One region of the Salibacterium lacus genome, then DNA from elsewhere that is predicted to be linked to it. Evidence: riboswitches for the same ligand, from Rfam matches in the RefSeq annotation. Region 1 holds a riboswitch; the other holds the start of a gene.
What was found. A riboswitch is a leader RNA that binds a small molecule or an ion and turns the genes downstream of it on or off. The one in region 1 is predicted to bind S-adenosylmethionine.
Positions count from the first base shown of each region.

Region 2: it holds a riboswitch for S-adenosylmethionine, as region 1 does, so the genes downstream of both, ACFSUB_RS02980 (methionine biosynthesis PLP-dependent protein) here and metK (methionine adenosyltransferase) in region 1, are expected to answer to the same signal.

Region 1 covers NZ_JBHUML010000002.1:1,371,050-1,378,568, reverse strand. The annotation lists gene pckA (phosphoenolpyruvate carboxykinase (ATP)) at 1-1,512, opposite strand, end outside; gene ACFSUB_RS07780 (thiol-disulfide oxidoreductase DCC family protein) at 1,690-2,082, shown strand; SAM riboswitch class I at 2,132-2,247, shown strand; gene metK (methionine adenosyltransferase) at 2,412-3,620, shown strand; gene ACFSUB_RS07770 (gamma carbonic anhydrase) at 3,766-4,284, opposite strand; gene ACFSUB_RS07765 (alpha/beta hydrolase) at 4,414-5,220, shown strand; gene ACFSUB_RS07760 (tetraprenyl-beta-curcumene synthase family protein) at 5,223-6,296, shown strand; gene ACFSUB_RS07755 (beta-class carbonic anhydrase) at 6,312-6,878, opposite strand; gene ACFSUB_RS07750 (class I SAM-dependent methyltransferase) at 6,885-7,463, opposite strand; gene ACFSUB_RS07745 (TIGR01212 family radical SAM protein) at 7,460-7,519, opposite strand, start outside.
Region 2 covers NZ_JBHUML010000002.1:421,594-429,112, forward strand. The annotation lists gene ACFSUB_RS02965 (asparaginase) at 1-843, opposite strand, end outside; gene prsW (glutamic-type intramembrane protease PrsW) at 943-1,605, shown strand; gene ACFSUB_RS02975 (hypothetical protein) at 1,622-1,786, shown strand; SAM riboswitch class I at 1,850-1,957, shown strand; gene ACFSUB_RS02980 (methionine biosynthesis PLP-dependent protein) at 2,056-3,162, shown strand; gene ACFSUB_RS02985 (bifunctional homocysteine S-methyltransferase/methylenetetrahydrofolate reductase) at 3,194-5,023, shown strand; gene sleB (spore cortex-lytic enzyme) at 5,332-6,258, shown strand; gene ypeB (germination protein YpeB) at 6,274-7,519, shown strand, end outside.

The DNA.
Region 1 (7,519 bases):
TTGGGCCAGTTCTTTTGCTTTCTCTGCGTAGGCCTGTTTATCTTTCCAGGTTGAGGCAGGCTGCAGCAATTCATCCGGAACGCCCGGGCACTGCAGGGGGATGTGAAGCCCAAAGACCGGCTCGGTTGCCATTTCAGACGATTGCAGATCCCCTTCGAGTGCCGCCTGAATCATTGCTCTGGTATAGGAAAGATTAATCCGCTCTCCAGTTCCATACGGACCGCCGGACCAGCCTGTATTTACAAGAAAGACTTCCGTTCCGTGATGTTCCATCTTCGCCCCAAGCATTTCCGCATAGACAGAGGCGTCAAGTGGAAGAAACGGGGAGCCAAAGCACGTGGAAAACGTGGCTTCCGGTTCAGTGATTCCGCGTTCTGTACCAGCAAGCTTGCTCGTGTACCCGCTCAGAAAATGATACATCGCCTGTTCTTTTGTCAGCCTGCTGATCGGGGGCAGCACACCGAAGGCATCAGCGGTAAGGAAAATGATCGTTGATGGATGGCCGGAGCGGCTCGATTCCAGCGCGTTTGGTATGTTGTCCAGCGGATAGGCCGCCCGCGTATTCTCCGTTACATCAGTGTGCGTGTAATCAGGAGCACCGGTTTCGGAGTCGACATGAACATTTTCAAGCACAGCCCCGAAACGAATCGCATTCCAGATCTGCGGTTCTTTTTTCTCTGATAAATTCACGCATTTGGCATAGCAGCCGCCTTCGATATTAAAAATGCCGTTGTCCGACCAGCCGTGTTCATCATCACCGATCAAATGCCGGTTTGGGTCGGCTGACAATGTCGTTTTCCCCGTACCCGACAGCCCAAAGAAAAGGGCGGTATCTCCTTCTTCTCCAACATTGGCAGAACAATGCATAGGCAGAACATTCTGCTCTGGAAGAAGGTGATTCATAACGGAAAAAATCGATTTTTTCATTTCTCCGGCGTATTCCGTTCCTCCGATTAGTATAACCCGTTCTTCAAATGAGAGGATGATAAAGGTTTCCGAATCGGTGCCGTCCCGTTCAGGATCGGCCTTAAACTGCGGGGCGCTGATAATAGTGAAAGGTTCCATACCTGTATCACGGTCCGGTCCCCCGGAACGCAGAAATAATTGACGGGCAAACAGGTTGTGCCAGGCGAACTCATTGACAGCCAGGATTGGAAGCTGGTAGGAAGCGTCCGCTCCTGCTGCCCCGTTTGTGACAAACAGTTCTTCTTTATTTTCCAGGTGATGGAGAACCTGATCATACAAGGACGAGAACACGTCCCTGCTGATCGGCCGGTTGACCTCTCCCCAATCCACTTTTTCCGCGGAAACGCTGTCATGAACGATAAATTTATCTTTGGGGGACCGTCCGGTATACTCACCTGTCGCGACAGAAAGGGCACCGTTTGAAGTGAGCATTCCTTCTCCCCGGGAAAGGGACGTTTCGATTAAACGGGACACAGGAAGGTCAATATTGACGTTCCTTCCTTCCATCAAACGGGTTAAAGGGGTGGAAAAACGGGACGACATCATGGCGGAAAATCCTTTCTTTTATCAGAATATTGTTTTTGTTACGAATTAGTATAACACATTTAGATAATCAGTCTATACTTTTTATTCAAAAATGTTATGCTTTTCTTTGTTTCAAAAGGAACGGGCAGAGGGAAGAAATATGTTATACTATAATGAAACAAAACAGGAGGGTTCTTTATGAATAACTTGTCCTCCATCGTCGTCTTTTACGATCAAAGCTGCGGCATCTGCCGGGAGTCCAAACGCATCATCGATAAAAGAGATCCTGCAGGTATGATCACGTGGCTCGATATTCAACATCCCGATACACTGGAAAAGTATCCACTATTAAAAGGGAGGAATGTACAGGAAGCCATGCATCTTCTGGAAAATAATACGTACCTTTATACCGGATTTGCAGCGGTGAAGCGGATCGTACAGCTGCTTCCGGCCGGAAAGTGGGTGGCTCCGTTATTTCACCTGCCCGGATCGGATCAGATCGGGGAAACACTGTACCGGCTTGTTGCCCGCAACCGCCATACATTCTCAGGAGCAGCGTGCGAGTCCGGAACCTGCGGTATCAAGCGCTGATTATTTGACAGAAATCTTGTTGTAAGGTACTATAACTGTTGAACGGATACTCTTATCCCGAGCTGGTGGAGGGACAGGCCCCTTGAAGCCCGGCAACCATCCTCCTCTTGCAGGAGGCAAAGGTGCTAACCTGGAAAGACGGAATAACGTCTTGGAAGATAAGAGGCGAAAAAGGTGAACGGATCAAGACCCCTTTTCCTCGCCATGGAAAAGGGGTCTTTATGTTTTCATGAGATAAAGAAACACTGTTTACGCCTGCTCGTCTTGGAGATGTAAGAACATAGGGAATGAGTGCCGTAACGATCTAATACGAAGAGGAGGCAGTACACGTGTCTACGGATGGAAGACGTTTATTTACATCAGAATCAGTAACAGAAGGTCATCCGGACAAGATCTGTGATCAAATCTCCGATGCCATTCTGGATGAAATCATATCGAAAGACCCGAATGCCCGGGTAGCATGCGAAACGGTCGTGAATACAGGACTCGTACTGGTAGCAGGGGAAATTACCACGTCAACGTACGTGGATATTCCAAGTATTGTCCGCGAAACGCTGAAGAAAATAGGGTATACAAGAGCCAAATATGGTTTTGACCATGAAACGTGTTCTGTTTTGACATCGATTGATGAGCAGTCGTCGGATATTGCCCAGGGAGTGGACCGTGCGCTGGAAGCTAGAGAAGGGCATATGACCGAAGGAGAACTGGAGGCAATCGGGGCCGGTGACCAGGGGTTGATGTTCGGCTATGCTGATAATGAAACGCCGGAACTGATGCCGCTCCCGATTTCTTTGGCACACAAACTGGCACGCCGCTTGACCGAAGTACGCAATGATGGAACGATTCCTTACCTGCGCCCGGATGGTAAAACCCAGGTGACGGTCGAATACGGCGAAGACGGGAAGCCGCTGCGGGTGGAGACAATCGTTATTTCAACGCAACATCATGCCGATATACCGCTGGACGAGATCGACAAGGACCTGAAAGAACAGGTTATTAAACCAGTCGTTCCGGAACACTTTCTTGATGAAGAGACGAACTATTTTATTAATCCAACCGGCCGCTTTGTAATCGGCGGTCCGCAGGGAGATGCCGGACTGACCGGCAGAAAAATCATCGTTGATACGTACGGCGGTTATGCCCGTCACGGCGGCGGGGCTTTTTCCGGAAAAGATGCGACAAAAGTGGACCGTTCCGCATCTTACGCCGCCCGTTATGCTGCTAAAAATATTATTGCGGCGGGGCTTGCCGAAAAATGTGAAGTGCAGCTTGCCTATGCGATCGGCGTGGCACGTCCTGTGTCCGTCTCGGTGGAGACGTTTGGTACGGCGGAAGTGTCCGAAGAGATTCTGGCTGAGCTTGTCCGCAACAACTTTGATCTCCGACCGGCAGGCATTATAAAAATGCTCGATCTGCGCCGGCCGATTTACCGGCAGACTGCAGCCTACGGTCATTTTGGCAGAACAGATGTTGAACTGCCGTGGGAAGCCGTTGATAAGGCGGAAGCACTGAAAGAACAGGCCGCGCAGAACAAATGAAAAAATAAGCCTGTATGAAAAGAATACACAGATAAAAATCCGGACGTGTAGATGACATTCTCTATTGGAATGCGGCAGCGTCCGGATTCTTTATACGGCATTTGTTTAAACAAAGAGAGCAGACGGCAGACAAAGGAATGACGGTTCAGGAATCAGACGCTAATTCTTTGTAGTATCTGCTTTTTTCTACATAGGACTGCTGAATACGGTGCATCTCGTTCAGGTCCTCATCGGTCAGGTCACGGACCACCCTGGCAGGACTTCCGACGGCGAGAGTGCGCGGTGGGATCACCTTTCCAGGCGGTACAAGGGAACCGGCACCGATGAAAGCTTCTTCACCGATCTCTGCACGGTCCAGAATCTTGGCCCCCATCCCGATCAGCGCGTTTTTTCGTATGATAGCACTGTGCAGGATGACCATGTGGCCGATGGTAACGTCATCTTCAACAATCAAGGGGTTCTTCGGACTCTGATGGAGAACGGATTGATCCTGAATATTGACCCCGTTACCGATGATGGTGGGAGCAACATCTCCACGAATCACGGTGTTGAACCAAACACTTGATTCTTCGCCGATTTTCACATCACCGGTGATGGTCACATAATCGGCTGTGTAAGCGGAATCTGCGATCTCTGGAAATTTTCCTTTATAATCATAGAGCATGGCGGAACCTCCTAATCTTTCATAAAATTTTACTTACTTTAATGTAAGTTTAGCAAAAATCATAGTAAAATGGATAGTGCAGGGATTGTTCGAGTTCGATGCAGCGACGGAAAGGCAGGAACAAATAAGATGATAAACACATGGTTAACGGAAAAACCACGCGGTACCATAGTGCTGATACATGGAGTCGGTGAACATCACGGCCGTTACCAGGAATGGATCAATCGTCTGAACACCCGGGGTTTTCATGTCGTTGCCGGTGACCTGCCGGGACACGGGAAAACAAGAGGAAAAAGAGGTCACATTGACCGTTTTGATCAGTACATAGACGCTGTGTACAACTGGTATAAAGAGGCAGCTGCTCTTGATGTTCCGGTATTTCTTTTCGGACACAGCCTGGGTGGGTTGATTGCAGTACGGACATTGATGGAAAAATACCTGCCGGTTCAGGGAGTTATTCTTTCCTCTCCGTGTCTCGGGCTGGCGGATTCCCCAAAAAGAGGGGTGGAACTCGCCGCGAAAATGATGCACCACGTGACTCCTTCGTTCAGGGCCAAATCAGGGATTACAGCAGAGCTCCTCACCAGACATGAAGAGACAAGGGCGGCATTCAGGCAGGACGACTTAATCGTACCGACGGTAACACTCCGGTGGTACCGGGAGTTAACGAAGGCTGTAAAACAGGCTCAACTTTATCCGGATTATTATCCGGATGTTTCCACTCTGGTGATGCAGGCTGGTGAAGACTATATTGTAGATAGGTTTTCGGTACGGCGCTGGTTCAACCAGCTTCACATCTCAGATTGTGCGTACCGGGAATGGAAAGGGTTGTATCATGAGCTGCTTCATGAGCCTGAGCGCGAAGACGTATTCAGCTTCCTGATGCACTTTGTGGAACAACGCCTTGAAAAGACGATGCAGGAAGAAGGAGGATGACTATGAAAGTACCAGCGACGCCATGGACCATGATGTACAGCATCTACCGGGAAGTTATTCCGGAGGTGCACCGCCTGCTGGGACAGTGGCGGGAAAAAGCGGAACAGATACCGAATCCGGAACTGAAGAGACAGGCCTTGATAAGCATTGAGAATAAAGCCTTTCATTGTGAAGGCGGCGGGGTGTATGCCATGTTTGCCCCGGAAAGCAGGAGAGAGAATGTGCTTCAGTTCATTATTGCCTACCAGACGATCTGCGATTATCTGGACGGCCTTTGTGACTGGAGTGAGTCCCAGAACCCTGATGATTTTCATATGCTTCACAAAGCGCTGCAACATGCGCTTGAACCGGGACGTGAGGTGGAGAACTATTATTTTTACCGGGATGATCAGGACGACGGGGGTTATTTGAAGGAATTAGTAGAAACCTGCCAGTCTCATCTTGTGATATTTCCCGGCTTTTGGAATGTGAAAGAGTACATGGAGGAATTATCTCATTACTACAGGACTCTTCAGGTTCATAAGCATGTTCAAAAAGAAGAGCGTGTACCGAGGTTAACTGCCTGGTTCGATGAAGTCAAAGAGGACTTTCCTGATATCCGGTGGTACGAATTCAATGCCTGTACCGGCTCTACACTTGGAATCTACGCACTCGGAGCTTACGCCGCCAGATCCCACCTGGCAGACGTCCAGGCCCGGTCCATCAAATCGGCTTACTTTCCGTACGTGCAGGGCGTTCATATTTTACTGGATTACTTTATTGATCAACAGGAAGACATTGCTGATGATGAACTTAATTTCTGTGCGCAGTATGAAGACGAAGAAGAAATGGTGGAACGGATCCGCTACTTTAAAAAAGAAGCGGAGAAAAAAGTGCGGAAACTGCCGGATGCGGGCTTCCATTCGCTGATTGTGAAAGGATTGTTCGCGATTTATCTGGCGGATGAAAAGGTGCAGACGGAACCGTCGATGAAACAAACGGCGAAACGTTTCATCCGTTTCGGGGGGCTGCCGGCAGCGTTCTTTTACATTAACACCTGGATCTACCGGCGGAATTCCAAATCAATATACGGGTAAAAAAAAGCAGCGGCTTCACGAGGAAGCGGCTGCTTTTTCAATAACGGTGAGCTCTCCTGTTTCGGGGGAGATGGCCAGCCCGTGGACCGGAGTATCTGCCGGAAGGAGAGGGTGGTTCCGGATGATACCGGCACTGTTTCTGACATTCTCTTCGACGTCTGTGAACCCATGCATCCATTTGTCCAGATCCACCCCGGCGTAGGCTGCTTCCTGGAGCCGGCTTGTATCGGCGCCGCGGGACTCTGCCTGGCTGAAAATATCATCCGACGTTAAACCGGTCATGCCGCATCCGTAATGCCCGATCACAGCCACTTCGTCGGCTTTTAGGGCATAAAGGGCGACAATGATGCTGCGCATGATACTGTCATAAGGGTCTGTTACCATGGCCCCGGCATTCTTAATGATTTTGGCATCGCCGTTTTTCAGATTTAATGCTCTGGGGAGCAGCTCAACGAGCCGAGTGTCCATACACGTCAAAATAACAATTTTCTTATCCGGAAACTTGGACGTCTGTAAGGGTTCGTACTCTTTTCCTTCTACAAATTTTTCATTAAAAGAAAGCATGGAATCAATGATTGTCATATATACTCACTCCTGTCTTTTATCAAAAATGAATAAAAATGGGGGATGATTCACTTGATTCATAAATTCATAGCGCAGCACCTGTATATCTCTTTGAGGCAGGGCGGCAGCGTATTCTTCGAGTTTATCTTTTTCCATTCTGCCTTCGGGATGTCCCGGATACACGACGACAAAAAGAAGACCTCCGGGTTTTATGATATCCAGCAGCTGTGAGATGGCTTGTATCGTCGTTTCCGTCCGGGTGGTGATTGTTTTATTACCCCCGGGAAGATAACCGAGGTTAAAGACGGCTGCTTTCAGTTTTTTCCGGTGGTCCGCAGGGATCTGTGCCGCTGCGTGCTCATGACCTTTGTTTATAAGGGTTGTCCGCTCATAGAGAAGATGTTTGTCAAGGCGTTGTTTTGTTTGTTCCAGTGCCTCTGTCTGAATATCAAAACTGAATACATGTCCGCCGCTGCCGACGCAATGTGCAAGATGAAGGGTGTCCCGCCCGGTGCCTGCGGTGGCGTCAATGGCTGTATCTCCGTTTTCGAGCACCCTCTCCATCCATTCTTTGGCAAATGTCAGCACATCGGGCATTGTCATCGTGAAAGGGCTGCCTCCGGCTGGTGATATTTTCCCTGCCAGCTGTTACGGCGCTC
Region 2 (7,519 bases), 950 kb from region 1:
GCCGCCTCCTTCATAGCTGTACACGTCCTCGACGGTACCGCCTGGACACCGCGATGTAAGAACGACCGGGACGCCCCGTTCGAGCAGAGTATAAACAGGCGCGGTAATAGAGGGAGGGATGTTTCCTATTCCCATCCCCTCCAGTACAATACCGTCCAGGGGAAAAGAAGAAAGGTGTTCGACTACTTCCGGTTCCATTCCGGTATACGTTTTGAGAAGTGGTACTTTTTTATCCATCGATCCAGCAGGAAACACATGCCTGTGCACAGGGCGGTGATTCAAATGGATACGGTTATTGACGAAACGGCCGATTGGACCGGTTTCGGGGCTCTGAAAGGCCGCTGCGTTGGAAGAGTGCATTTTCATAACATCCGCTGCGGCGTGAATTTCTTCATTCATCACGACAAGTACTCCTGCTCCGCGCGCCTGATCGTCGGCTGCTGTATGTACGGCGGCAGCAAGGTTAAGCGGTCCGTCCGGACTCAGATCGCTGTCTGACCTCATCGCGCCCGTGATGACCACAGGGACGTCCCTGTTATGAAAAAGGTCAAGCAAAAAGGCGGTTTCTTCCATCGTGTCGGTACCGTGAGTAATCACAACCCCGTCGGCTTGAAAACGATGAATCCGGTCCTGCATCCCGTGATATAAAGAGACCATGCGGCCGGGCGTCATGTGAGGAGAAGGCAGCTGCAGAAGTTCCTCCGAAATAATGTGGTACGTATCCGTACCCGGGATCATGGACTGCTGCAGTGGATTCACCTCCCCGGTCGTAATTCCGCCGGTTTCGGTATCTTTTTGCATGGCGATCGTGCCGCCGGTATGTAGAATAACAATGGTTTTCATATACATATCATTCCTTTCGCTGGTCCTGCAATGTAATCCTATCATAAGCTCTCTTTTCCCGTCTGAAAATACCGTGTTAAGATAAAAGAATGAGAGGGGTTGGGAACGAAAGTGATTGCGCTTATAACAGCCGCTCTGGCCCCGGCCATTGCGCTTCTCAGTTACTTTTATCTCCGCAATGAATATGAACCTAATACACTGATCCAGGTTATAAGAGCGTTTGTTATAGGCGCACTGCTTGTATTTCCCATCATGGTGCTTCAATATGCTCTGGAAGCGGAGTCGCTTCTTACCCTGGACTGGGTAAAGGCTTTTGGCAGTGCTGCTGCAATGGAAGAATTTTTTAAATGGTTCCTGCTTTATTCTGCCGTTTACCGGTTTGTACCGTTTCAGACGAGGTATGACGGCATATTGTACGGCGCAGCATTGTCTTTGGGATTTGCATCTGCTGAAAACATCATGTACTTAATGGCTCTTGGTATTGACTCAGCACTCGGACGTGCCTTCCTTCCTGTGTCCAGCCATGCCCTTTTCGGCGTTGTAATGGGGTATTACATGGGAAGTGCCAAAAAGCAGGAGAATCGCCGGCATTTGTTGTGGATGCTGCTTTCCATTATTGTACCGATTGCCCTGCACGGTTTGTATGATTACATTTTACTGACTATTCACGAAAATGTAGTATATATTATTGTCCCGTTTATGTTTTTTTTATGGTGGTTTGCGTTATCGCGTACGAAAAAGGCAGATGGAAAAACAGCATAGAAAGGGTGCGGAAAATATGGCGGTTGATACACGTTACCGCGTTATTGTGCGCTGTCCCGGATGCGGGGAGAAGTATGTACTCCGCGGGAGGACGAACAAAAAAGGAGAACTTGAAACAGGATTCAAGCAATGCGTTTGCGGTAATGAATCCAATCTCCGCATAGATGTAACCCCTGAATAATATTGTTTATTGCAAAACCCGTCGTTATCGTGTACGGTTTTAATAACAACAATGTCATACAGATTCTTATCGAGAGAGATGGAGGGACAGGCCCGAAGATATCTCAGCAGCCTGCCGGGAATCCGGTCAGGTGCTAAATCCAACAGGGAAAGCTACCTGAGCAGATGAGAAGAAGTAAGTATCCATTATGGAAAAAGGTCTTCTTCTTATCCGGGAGAAGACCTTTCTTTATTTTTACATATAATTTTCTGGAAAAGGTGTGAAACAAAATGAGCAGCCGTCATCATGTAGAAACCAGTCTTGTACAAATAGGCAATAATACCGATGAAAAGACAGGGGCGGTGAATCCGCCCGTATATTTTTCAACCGCTTACCGCCACCGTGGTATCGGGCAGTCGACCGGTTATGATTATTCAAGGACGGGCAACCCGACCCGGGATATCCTTGAACGGTCGATAGCTGAACTTGAGGGAGGAGCACAGGGCTTTGCTTTCAGCTCCGGTATGGCTGCTATCCAGACGCTATTTTCCATGTTTTCGTACGGTGATGAAGTCCTGGCTTCCCAGGATATATACGGGGGTACCTACAGGCTTTTTGAAGAAGGATGGACACGCTGGGGCGTGAAAGTTCAGTATGGTGATCCACGATTCATGGAGGATTTTGCTTCGTTGATAAATGAAAATACACGGGCCCTGTTTATTGAAACCCCGACCAATCCACTGATGCAGGAAGCGGACCTTGAAGCATTATCTGCTCTGGCCGGTGAGTACAATCTTCTTCTCATTGTGGATAATACGTTTTATACGCCGCTTTTGCAGCAACCTCTGCAGGAAGGAGCAGACATCGTCGTTCACAGCGCTTCGAAATACCTGGGCGGCCATAATGACGTCATTGCAGGTCTTGTTGTCACCAAAGATGAAAAAACAGGAAACACCATTGGAGACTTTCAGAACGGGATGGGAACCATACTTTCACCGATGGATTCCTGGCTGCTTATGAGAGGCATGAAGACTCTTTCGCTCAGGATGCAAAGACATACAGAAAATGCCAGGGCTGTTGCTGCATTTCTTGAGAACCATGAAAAGATCAAAGACGTACTTTATCCGGGACAGGGCGGGATGCTTTCTTTCCGGATCGAGCATGAAGATTGGGTGGATCCGCTTCTGAAGAATCTGCAGGTGATTACGTTCGCGGAGAGTCTGGGCGGTGTGGAAAGTTTTATTACGTATCCGGCAACGCAGACGCATGCAGATATGCCTGAAGAAGTAAGGACGGCAAATGGAGTGTGCAACAGGCTTCTGCGCTTTTCCGTAGGAATTGAACATGCGGATGATTTAATCACCGATCTCGATCAGGCTCTGAACAACCTTTCCTGATCATGGAGCGGGAAGAAAGGATGGACGTGGAGTGAATATTGTCAGCGAGTTAAAGCAAAGAGTGCTGGTAGGGGACGGAGCGATGGGCACCTACCTTTATGACAAGGGATACAATGGTTCATTTGAGTCACTGAATGTGACGGAACCGGATGTTATTCAGCACGTTCATCAGGAATATGTGGATGCCGGAGCGGACATTATCCAGTCGAATACGTACGCTGCCAATGACGTAAAACTAAAAAAATATTCACTTGATCATGAAGTGGAAAGCATTAACCGGCAGGGAATGCGTATGGCAAAAGAAGCTGCCGGTTCCCGTGCTTTTGCAGCAGCTACTGTAGGTGGAATAACCGGTGTGCAGCCGCTTGATATTACCCGGGATACCATTCTTGAATCTTACTTGAGGCAGATCCAGACTCTGGTTGAAGAACAGCCGGACGTCTTCATGCTGGAAACATTTTATGATGGGCAGGAGCTTTTGGAAACGGTCCGGCTGCTGCGGAGTATGACAGACGTGCCGATTATTGCCCAGGCTGCTCTCGGGGAAGTTGGTGTTATGCATGGAGGTATCCCGGTCACTGAGGTATTTCAGGAACTGAAAAAAGCCGGTGCTGAGGTGGCTGGATTGAACTGCAGGATGGGTCCGTATCATTTGGTAAAATCGTTTGAACATGTTCCATTAATGGAACATATCTATTTTTCCGCTTATCCCAACGCCAGTCTCCCTAATCTTGATGACGGCCGCTTCGTGTATCAGTCCAACCCGGAATATTTTTATCAGCGGGCGCTTGATCTGAAAAATGAAGGTGTCAATATTATCGGAGGATGCTGCGGCACGACCCCGGATCATATTGCCTGGACGGCAGAGGCGGTAAAAAACACGACTCCAATCACAGAGAAGGAAGCTGCACCGGAACCTGCCCGGGAAATTCCGGCTGCGTCACGAATCCATCCGCCGAAACAGCGGCTTGATGTAGTCAATCGTGACAGACCTTCGGTGATGGTAGAGCTCGATCCTCCGAAAAAACTGGCTACGGAAAAGTTTATACGCGGCGCAGAAGCGCTCTATGAGGCAGGAGCAGATGCGGTAACAATGGCCGATAACTCCCTTGCTAGTCCGAGGATTGATAATATGGCAATGGCGGCCGCTGTGCAGAACAGAACAAAAGCACGTCCGCTTTTGCATCTTGCGTGCCGGGACCGGAATCTGATCGGCCTGCAGTCTCATCTGCTTGGTCTGCATACGATGGGAATTCAGGACATCCTGGCTGTAACCGGAGACCCGTCAAAAGTCGGCGACTTTCCAGGTGCAACATCCGTATATGATATGAATTCCACTAAGCTGATTTCCTTGATAAAGGAAATGAATGAAGGCCGGTCGTACTCCGGAACGTCTCTTGGTGAACAAACATCATTCACTGTCGCTGCTGCTTTTAATCCTAATGTCAGGAATCTGCATAAAGCAGCGCAGCGATTGGAAAAAAAGATCGAAGCCGGAGCGGATTATTTTATGACGCAGCCGGTGTATGAAAATGAACAGTTTGAAAACATATACGAGGAAGTAAAGCATTTTTCGACTCCCATCTATATAGGAATTATGCCGCTTGTCAGCAGCAGAAATGCTGAATTTCTTCACAATGAAGTGCCTGGAATCCAGCTGACAGAGGAAATCAGAGCAAGAATGGCAGCATGCGCGCAAGATCGAGAAGCGGCGCAGGCAGAAGGAATCGCCATTTCCAAAGAACTGATCGACGAGTCCCTGAAGTATTTTCACGGAGTATATTTAATAACTCCATTCCTGCGTTTTGATATTACCGCAGAATTAACAGCCTACGTACGCGGAAAAAATAATAAAACATAAAAAAGCTCCAGCAGCTGTAAGAACGACTCCTTCTGTTATAACAGAGGGAGTTTTTTAATAGTAAAGGACGAAGGAAAAATCGGAGGTTGAGTTTGAATGGAAGTAAACCTCCCCATGTAGTGGAAAAGGTGTCTGCGAAAATGGTGAAGAAACAATTTTATAAAATACGTGATTCACACGTCGGATAGGGATGTATAAAAAGTGCAGGTGGGAAGAAAATAACCATAACCGGCATGAAGTGACAGCAAAGAAGGGGGTTCAGCATAGAAATGACTAACAAAAAAGCCCGGAAACGGATAGCGGGAATAATGCTTGTCGGTATCATTTTGACGGCCTTTCCCGTCCGACAGGCAGAAGCGTTTTCCGACCAGATTGTTCAAAAAGGTGCCTCCGGTGATGATGTAGTGGAACTTCAGTCAAGACTTCAGTATAACGGTTTTTATGAAGGCACGATAGATGGTGTGTTTGGATGGGGCACGTACTGGTCGGTAAGAAATTATCAAGATGAATTTGGAATGGATGTTGATGGAATGGTCGGTCCGGACATGAAAGCAATGCTTGAGAAATCAACCAAGTACAATGAAGCATTTGTTAAAAAGGCGCTTGAAGAGGGGAGAGACTTCACGCATTACGGAGGCACTCCCGATGAAATCGAAAAAGGACCCAAAGGAAATGCAGAGGGCGGCAAGAAACAAGAGCAGCCCCGGAAAAAAGAAGAAAACGGCGGACCCCAGCAAAATCAGCGGAATACGCAGAGAAACGGCCAGGCAGGTAAAGACCGGAATAACCAGAAGGGAGACAGCAGTAATGGGGGCAGTGTGGACGAAAATCAATCCAATCGGGCTGATATTCAAAAAGCCATGAACGTTCCTGACGGTTATTCTGAAAATGATATTCAAATTATGTCCAATGCCGTTTACGGTGAAGCGCGAGGCGAACCTTATGTAGGGCAGGTCGCTGTAGCAGCGGTTATTATCAACCGTATGGAGAGTTCTTCTTTTCCCAATACTGCGTCCGGGGTCATTTTTGAACCGAGGGCTTTCACGGCTGTAGCAGATGGTCAGATTTATATGGAGCCAAATGAGCAGGCCCGCAAGGCTGTGTTGGATGCTGTTAACGGTCAGGATCCTTCCGGAGGGGCGATTTATTATTACAACCCGGTCACAGCTACCTCGGACTGGATTTTCGGGCGGGAAACGATAAAAACAATAGGCAAGCACAAGTTCAGTAAATAATGGAGGTGAAATACGGTGGTACGTAACATTATTATAGGAGTTCTGGGACTGGCTTTAATCGGTACCGGATTTTGGGGGGCCGGCCAGGCAGAACAGAATGAAGCACTCCGAATCGAAAACGAGAATAACTATCAGCGCGCCTTTCACGATTTGACTTTTCATTTAGATGAACTTCAGGATAAAGTCGGTACAACGCTTGCGATGAACTCAAAGAATCAGCTGTCAGGTTCGCTGGCCGAGGTGTGGAGAATTTCTGAGATGGCACGCAGTGAATTAGGGCAGCTTCCAATTGGTATGATGGCCCTTCATGATACAGAAGAACTGCTTAATAAAATAGGTGATTTCAGTTATGAGACAACGATGCGGGACCTTGGTCAAGCCCCGTTGTCCAACAAGGAATATGATAAACTTCAGCGGTATTATGAGCAGTCCGGCGAGATTAAAAATGACCTGCGCAAATTACAGGCTTCTTCCCTTAAAAACCAGCTGAAATGGACCAAAGCGGAAGAGACGATGGCAGAAAACGGAAGTCCAATGGATAATTCCATTGCAAATGGTTTTCAGTCGATTGACAACAAGGCAAAAGGATTCAGAGAATCAGGCGCTGCTCCTGATGATCCGATCGATCCTGCTGCTGATAAGCAGATAGCTGAGAAAGTAGAAGGGAAACCACTCAACAAAGAACAGGCTGCAAAAAAAGCAAAACAGTTTCTACACATTCCGGATTCCATGAAAGTGGAAATATCAGAGCTTGAGCCGGGCTCAGCATACGAAGGGTATACGATGACGATGGAAGAACCGGAAGGCGAAGATATTATTTACATGGACATGACAAAAAAAGGCGGGCATCCTCTCTGGTTCTTACAGGCAAGGCCGGTCGATGAGCAGGAGATCAGCTTGAACAAAGCCTCACAGAAAGCTCTCGCGTTTCTGGAACGGAATGGTTTTAAGAATATGGAAATGATTGAAGGGAATCAGTATGATACCATTGGCGCTTTTCAGTTCGCACCGGTCATCAATGGGGTGAAGATTTATCCGGAGACAGTTTATGTGGAGGCTGCACTTGATGACGGGGAAATTGTCGGCTTTAAGGGAGCTGAACATCTTATCAATAAAAAAGAACGCGGCGCCCTGAGCCCGGCAATAACCGAAGAGGAAGCCGAAGAGAAAATAAATCCAAAGGTTGAAGTGAAAGAACGACAGAAGGCGGTTATTGAGACGGAAGACGGTGATGACGTATTCTGCTACGAGTTTTTTGGGA